DNA from 3 places in the Pseudomonas sp. LB3P31 genome. Region 3 is predicted to be linked to each of the others. Evidence: riboswitches for the same ligand, from Rfam matches in the RefSeq annotation. Region 3 holds a riboswitch; each other region holds the start of a gene.

Region 1 (2,260 bases), 860 kb from region 3:
ATGCCCAGCAAGTAGGGGTCTGCCAATGGATTGCGCAGCAGCGACTGCAGGATCACCCCGCAGGTTGCCAGCCCCGCACCACACGCCGCGGCCACCAGCGCCCGGGTCAGACGGTAGTTCCAGACGATGCCCTCGTCGATCGGGTCGAGCACATGACCGGCCGCCCACAATTTGTTGGCCAATACCTTGAACACCACGCCCGGCTCGATCGGCGTTTCACCAATGGCCACGCCGGCGACCACTGCCAAGAGCAAGGTCATGAAGGCCAACAGCGTGCGAATCAGCGACCTGGTCATTTTGGCAGGTCGTAGCCATTGATCGCGGTGGCCAGGGTTTCCAGGCCATCGAACATCCGCAGGCTGGCCTGCATCGCCATCGCGTCGAGGATGATGATGCGGTTGTTTTTCACCGCGTCCATGTTGCGGGTCACCGGATCGCTGCGCAGGAACGCCAGTTTCTTTTCATGATCGTCGGCGGGAAACCGGCGACGGTCCATGCGGGCAATCACCAGGAATGTCGGGTTGGCCTTGGCGATGGTTTCCCAGCCCACCGTTGGCCATTCTTCATCGGACTGCACCACGTTGCGCACGCCCAGGGTGTTGAGCATGAAGTCGGGAATGCCCTTGTGGCCGGCGACGTAGGGGTCGATATCGAGGCTGGCGCTGGAGAACCAGAACAGCGCGCTGGTGTGCTTGAGGTCCTTGTACTGGACCAAGGCAATCGACTTCGCCAGGCTCGCCTTCAGCTCGGCCGTCAACTGCTGGCCACGCTCCTGCACATCGAAGATTTCTGCCAGCTGGTGGACGCTCTTGTACAGGCTGTCGATGCGGAACGCTTCCAGGCGGGTGCCGTCGGCCCCGACCAGATTGTCCTTGGCTTCGCAGTCGGAAGGCATCAGATAGGTCGGAATATTCAGCTCATCAAACTGCTCGCGGGTGCCGACCGCACCTTGCGGGCCGACCATCCACTCCAGCTCGACGGCCACCAGCTCAGGGCGCTTGCCAATGACCGCTTCAAAACTCGGCTCGTTGTCGGCCAGGCGTTCGATCCGGTCGTTCTCGCTCTGGTAGCGGCCCAGCACATCGTTGAACCATAGCGAAGTTCCCACCAGCCGGTCGCTCAGGCCCATGGCGTAGAGCATTTCCGTGCCGGCCTGGCCGATGGTCACGGCCCGGGCAGGGGCATGCTGGAAGGTCAGCGTGCTGCCGCAGTTTTCTACCGTCAGGGGATATGGGGTCGGTGTCGCCTGGGCGAGGGCGCACAGGCCGAGGCCAGTGATGAGGGCAGCGAAGCGAGGCAGCAGCATGAGGCGATCTCCAGAAACAACCGTACACGTAGCAGGGTCTGGAAACACATCATCGAACGCTGCCGCCGGGGCAGTGCAAGGCCTGTCACCAAGGTGACGCGCGCGGCAAGGATGTCCTCCCCGGACACCCCGCCGGTTAGTAATTTGCTTGGCCGGCAGGTCTCCTGACTGGCGCGTCATCACCTGGCTCCGGCCTTCCCGGGAAAAATCCCAGTGGCAGTCGTGGAGCAGGCTCAGCACCTACAGTTGCGGGGGCAGTTCCGTTTGATGCTGCGAGAGCATCACGGATTCCCTATTAATCCCATGTGGAAACCGGCGGCGGCATGGTAGTCGATCAGGTGGTACTTGGGGAATCTGTGTGATCGCGCCCCCACTCAAAATCGCCGGCAGCGGCGACCGCAACGTGTCCCGTCCCCCCGTAGGAGCTGACGAGTGCAACGAGGCTGCGATCTTTTGATCTTGCCTCTAAGCTAATCACACTGAACGCGATCCCCAAAAACAGCCCATCCCAGGAGCCCCCATGTTCAGCCACATCATCATCGGCGCCCGCGATCTCGTCGCCATGACCACCTTCTACGACGCAGTCCTGCAACCCCTGGGCCTGGAGCGCATGCCCGACGAAAACGACGGCGGCCCGCCCGGTTCGGGCTGGCAGTATCCGGGCAAGAGCTGGCCACAGTTTTTCATCCAGCTGCCCTACAACGGGTTACCTGCCAACTGGGGCAATGGCACCCAGGTCAGCTTTGCCTGTCGCTCGCGCGATCAGGTGCAGGCCGCCTGGTCTGCGGCGATTGCCGGGGGAGCGACAGATGAGGGCGCCCCCGGGATACGCGCGCATTACTCGCCGGATTATTTCGGCGCGTACTGCCGGGATCCGGAGGGCAATAAGTTGTGCTTTGTGCATGCGGATGGGTTGGAGTGACAACCAATCGCGAGCAGGCTCACTCCTACAGG
Region 2 (2,260 bases), 990 kb from region 3:
CAAGTCCGGCTGATAACGCGCCAGTCCCAGGGCCAGGGCGCCAAAGGTCTGCGCCATGGCAGTGCCGTCGATCACCGCCAGCACCGGCACGCCGAAATGCCGCGCCAGGTCGGCACTTGATGGTGTGCCGTCGAACAGCCCCATCACCCCTTCAATCAGGATCAGGTCCGCCTCGCCGGCGGCTTCCCACAGCAGCCGACGACTGTCCTGCTCGCCGACCATCCACATATCCAGTTGATAGACCGGCGCACCACTGGCGCGCTCGAGAATCATCGGGTCGAGAAAGTCCGGGCCGCACTTGAATACGCGCACCTTGCGCCCCTGGTTGCGATGCAACCGGGCCAGCGCAGCGGTCACGGTGGTCTTGCCCTGACCGGAGGCCGGCGCGGCAATCAGTACCGCCGGGCAATGCCGAGGCTGACTCACAACTCAACGCCTTTTTGCGCCTTGATCCCGGCCTGGAACGCGTGTTTGACCACGCCCATTTCAGTCACGGTATCGGCCAGTTCAATCATCTCCGGCTTGGCTCCGCGGCCAGTCACCACCACGTGCTGCATCGGCGGGCGGGCCTGCAGATCACTGAGCACCTGATCGAGATCGAGATAGCCGTGCTTGAGGGCGATGTTCAACTCATCGAGCACCACCAGGCCGATCGACGGGTCGCGCAGCAACTCGCGGGACACCGCCCAGGCGGCCTCGGCGGCGGCGATATCACGCTGGCGGTCCTGGGTTTCCCAGGTGAAGCCCTCGCCCATGACGTGGAACCGCACCTGCTCCGGAAAGCGCCTGAAGAACAGTTCTTCTCCGGTGCTGTTACGCCCCTTGATGAACTGCACCACGCCGCACTGCATGCCATGGCCCATGGACCGCGCGAGCATGCCGAACGCCGAGCTGCTTTTGCCCTTGCCATTACCGGTAAGCACCAGCAGCAAGCCGCATTCATTCGGGGAGTTGGCGATGCGTTCGTCGATCACGGCTTTTTTGCGCAACATGCGCGCCAGGTGGCGTTCGTCACGCTCGGGGGTATCAGACATGGGGAAGCTCTCCGTTGGGGCTGGATAACGGCGGGCAGGCACAAGAATAGACGGCAAGAAGCCTGGCATCGCCCACCGTGATGCCGCTGGATGGATCAGGCCGGTCTCCGGGCTCATGAGCGGCTGCAGGCCGGACTGCGCGCCTTCCCATATCGATCGCTCGACACAGTGGCACTCGGCGCAGTCTTCACTCATTTACCGTTGCGGGGGCAGCGCCGGGATCGTGATCGGTCCTCCATGGAGATGATCACTCACCGGCTTCCCTGTTTCACCCTGTCGACAACGTCACAGGGCACCTGAAACAAGCCGCGAAGGTTAGAGGGTTGGGGGTGGAGCGTCAATTAAAGAGCGGCTTCAACGGCTGATTTGCTGTCGCACCGTTGAACCATCGCGCATTTGCGCTTCTCTACTGAACAGGTCACTGCATTCATAGGGAAGGTCAGCATGCGCAAGTCCCAACTCGTTTTCGTTGTCGCGTTAGCCGGAGGACTCGCCGCCTGCGGTGAAACTTCCAGCCTGCAAGTCTCCGACGGCACCGGTCCGTCACCCAAACTGCCAGAACCGAACAAGACCCTGATGCCGACGGTGAACATCGCCCCGGCAATCGGCTGGCCGGACGGCGCCAAACCGACTGCCGCCACTGGAACCCAGGTGGCTGCGTTTGCCGAAGGCCTCGATCACCCGCGCTGGCTTTACGTGCTGCCCAATGGTGACGTGCTGGTGGCCGAAACCAACGCCCCGCCCAAACCCGACGACGGCAAAGGCATCAAGGGCTGGGTCATGAAGAAAGTCATGGGCCGCGCCGGCGCCGGCGTCCCCAGCCCGAACCGCATCACTCTGCTGCGCGATAAAGATCACGACGGTATCGCCGAAACCCGCACGGTGTTCCTGGAAAATCTCAATTCGCCGTTTGGCATGACCCTGGTGGGCAATGATCTGTACGTCGCCGACACCGATCGACTGCTGCGCTTCCATTATGAAACCGGCGATACATCGATCAAGTCGCAACCGATCAAGGTAGTCGACCTGCCAGGCGGCACGCTGAATCACCACTGGACCAAGAACGTTATCGCCAGCAAAGACGGCAGCAAGCTGTACGTCACTGTCGGCTCGAACAGTAACGTCGCAGAAAACGGCATGGACAAGGAAGAAGGCCGCGCGGCGATCTGGGAAGTGGACCGCGCCACCGGCAATCACCGAATCTTCGCCTCCGGCCTGCGCAACCC
Region 3 (2,260 bases):
TCGGGTTGGCCAGGCGCACGCTCGGGTAATCGTCGGGCAGTTGCTGTGCGGCCTCGGCAAGCAGCGCCAGGCTCGAATCGCCGCTGCACAGGATCACCAGTTCGGCGGGGGTCTGTCCAAGGTCGGCAATGTTGTCATCCGAGACGAATCCGCCGGGCTGGGTCCTGAGCAGGTGCATGGCTTACACGCTGAGCGCGGCGCGCAGCTGCGCTTCAAGTTGCACGGCGTCCAGTTCCTGGCCGATCAGCACCAGGCGCGTGGTGCGCGCTTCGTCGGCGCCCCACTGGCGGTCGAAGTGCTTGTCGAAACGTGTGCCCACGCCCTGGATCAGCAGGCGCATCGGCTTGTTCGGGATCGCCGCAAAGCCTTTGACGCGCAGGATGCCGTGCTTGACGACCAGTTGGGTCAATGCGTCCAGCAGCAGGCTTTCGTCGGCTTGCGGCAGTTCGATGGAAATCGAATCGAAGGCATCATGATCGTGATCGTCTTCACCTTCGTGGTGGTGATCATGATGACTGTGGCGACCGTCAATGTGCTCCTCGGAACCGGCACCGAGGCCGATCAACACGTCCAGTGGCACGCGACCACTGCTGGCTTCGATGACCTTGACCGCCGGTGGCAATTCCTCGGCGACTTCCAGGCGCACCCGGGCCAGGTCTTCCGGGCTGATCAGGTCGGACTTGTTGAGGATGACCAGGTCGGCGCTGGCCAATTGGTCAGCGAACAGTTCGTGCAGTGGCGATTCGTGATCCAGGTTCGGATCAAGCTTGCGCTGGGCGTCGACCTGGTCCGGGAACGCGGCGAAAGTGCCCGCCGCGACCGCCGGGCTGTCGACCACGGTGATCACCGCATCTACCGTGCAGGCGCTGCGGATTTCCGGCCACTGGAAGGCTTGGACCAGGGGCTTTGGCAGGGCCAGGCCGGAGGTTTCGATCAGGATGTGGTCGAGGTCGCCGCGACGGGCCACCAGTTCGCGCATCACCGGGAAGAATTCTTCCTGGACGGTGCAGCACAGGCAACCGTTGGCCAGTTCGTAGACGCGGCCGTTGGCCTCTTCTTCAGTGCAACCGATGGAGCACTGCTTGAGGATCTCGCCGTCGATACCCAGCTCGCCAAATTCGTTGACGATGACCGCGATACGGCGGCCCTGGGCGTTGTCGAGCATGTGCCGCAGCAAGGTGGTCTTGCCCGAGCCGAGGAAGCCGGTAACGATGGTGACGGGGAGTTTGGCCAGTGTTTTCATCGGATGCCCTTTGGCAAGGTGGCGGGCATACGGGACGACAATCGCTGCGACAGGCGCGCGCGGGAGAGTTCGCCACCGGATCACCCCGCCCGGTTGTAGTGAGAATCTGTGTCGAGGCAGGTCTCCTGGCTGACGGCGTGCGAGGCCCAGGGCCTGGCATTCACTGCGCCTTCCCGCTCACCCTCGATAGACGCAGGGTTTGCAGTGGCGTGGCAGCGAACATCACCGTTCACAGTTGCGGGGGCAGCCGCGGCATTGACCGCGTTCCCTTCTTAGCTTCGGCCAACGCCGAAGAACCTCGAAAGCGCAAGGCTACGCATGGTCTTGGGGCGGGTCAATGCTCCTGCGTCGCGCCGCTCCCTGTAGGAGCTGCCGAAGGCTGCGATCTCTTGATCTGGCTCTGAAAAAACAAGATCAAAAGATCGCAGCCTTCGGCAGCTCCTACAGAAGCAGTTCGCCAATTGAGAACCCTTGCCAATTGACGCCAAACCCCCGCCCATGCTCTCCTACGCAACTTGTTACGGGTGCCCTTCACAGGGTGAAACGGGAAACCGGTGATTCATGTGCTTTACTCAAGCCCATGTCAGTCCGGTGCTGCCCCCGCAACGGTAAGCGAGCGAAGTGTCAGATCCACTGTGCCAGCAGTTCGGCATGGGAAGGCGACTCTTGCAGGTAACGGCGCAAGCCTGCACCCCTCGTGAGCCCGGAGACCGGCCCGCAACACCTGGCGAACTCAAGGTTCGCCCACTAACAAACCCGCGGTGGGCGGGCGCTGTTTGAGCTTCTGCGTGCCCGATTCGCAGGGGTTTTCCATGCGCTCTATTCACCCCGCTGACAGACCAGAGGGAAGCGCCATGTCGACCATCAGTACTACCGCTAGCCGTACCGCCAGCAGCACCACGACCCTGACTCAACGCCTGAGCGCCGCCGTACTGGCGTCGATCCTCGGCGCAGGCCTGGTGTATTTCGCCGGCTTCTCGCATATCGAAGCGGTGCACAATGCCGCGCACGATACCC

What was found. Region 3 has a riboswitch for cobalamin ahead of cobW (cobalamin biosynthesis protein CobW). Riboswitches for the same ligand answer to the same signal wherever they lie in the genome.
Region 1: linked by a shared signal. The riboswitch ahead of ACYZTK_RS25625 (ABC transporter substrate-binding protein) and the one ahead of cobW (cobalamin biosynthesis protein CobW) in region 3 are both predicted to bind cobalamin.
Region 2: linked by a shared signal. The riboswitch ahead of cobO (cob(I)yrinic acid a,c-diamide adenosyltransferase) and the one ahead of cobW (cobalamin biosynthesis protein CobW) in region 3 are both predicted to bind cobalamin.

Annotation. Positions count from the first base shown of each region.
Region 1 is NZ_CM142710.1:5,632,280-5,634,539, forward strand. It holds gene ACYZTK_RS25620 (FecCD family ABC transporter permease) at 1-296, opposite strand, end outside; gene ACYZTK_RS25625 (ABC transporter substrate-binding protein) at 293-1,306, opposite strand; cobalamin riboswitch at 1,444-1,638, opposite strand; gene ACYZTK_RS25630 (VOC family protein) at 1,827-2,228, shown strand.
Region 2 is NZ_CM142710.1:1,639,678-1,641,937, forward strand. It holds gene ACYZTK_RS07345 (cobyrinate a,c-diamide synthase) at 1-426, opposite strand, end outside; gene cobO (cob(I)yrinic acid a,c-diamide adenosyltransferase) at 423-1,034, opposite strand; cobalamin riboswitch at 1,116-1,349, opposite strand; gene ACYZTK_RS07355 (PQQ-dependent sugar dehydrogenase) at 1,479-2,260, shown strand, end outside.
Region 3 is NZ_CM142710.1:653,146-655,405, forward strand. It holds gene cobN (cobaltochelatase subunit CobN) at 1-178, opposite strand, end outside; gene cobW (cobalamin biosynthesis protein CobW) at 182-1,243, opposite strand; cobalamin riboswitch at 1,342-1,559, opposite strand; cobalamin riboswitch at 1,749-1,976, shown strand; gene ACYZTK_RS02820 (CbtB domain-containing protein) at 2,098-2,260, shown strand, end outside.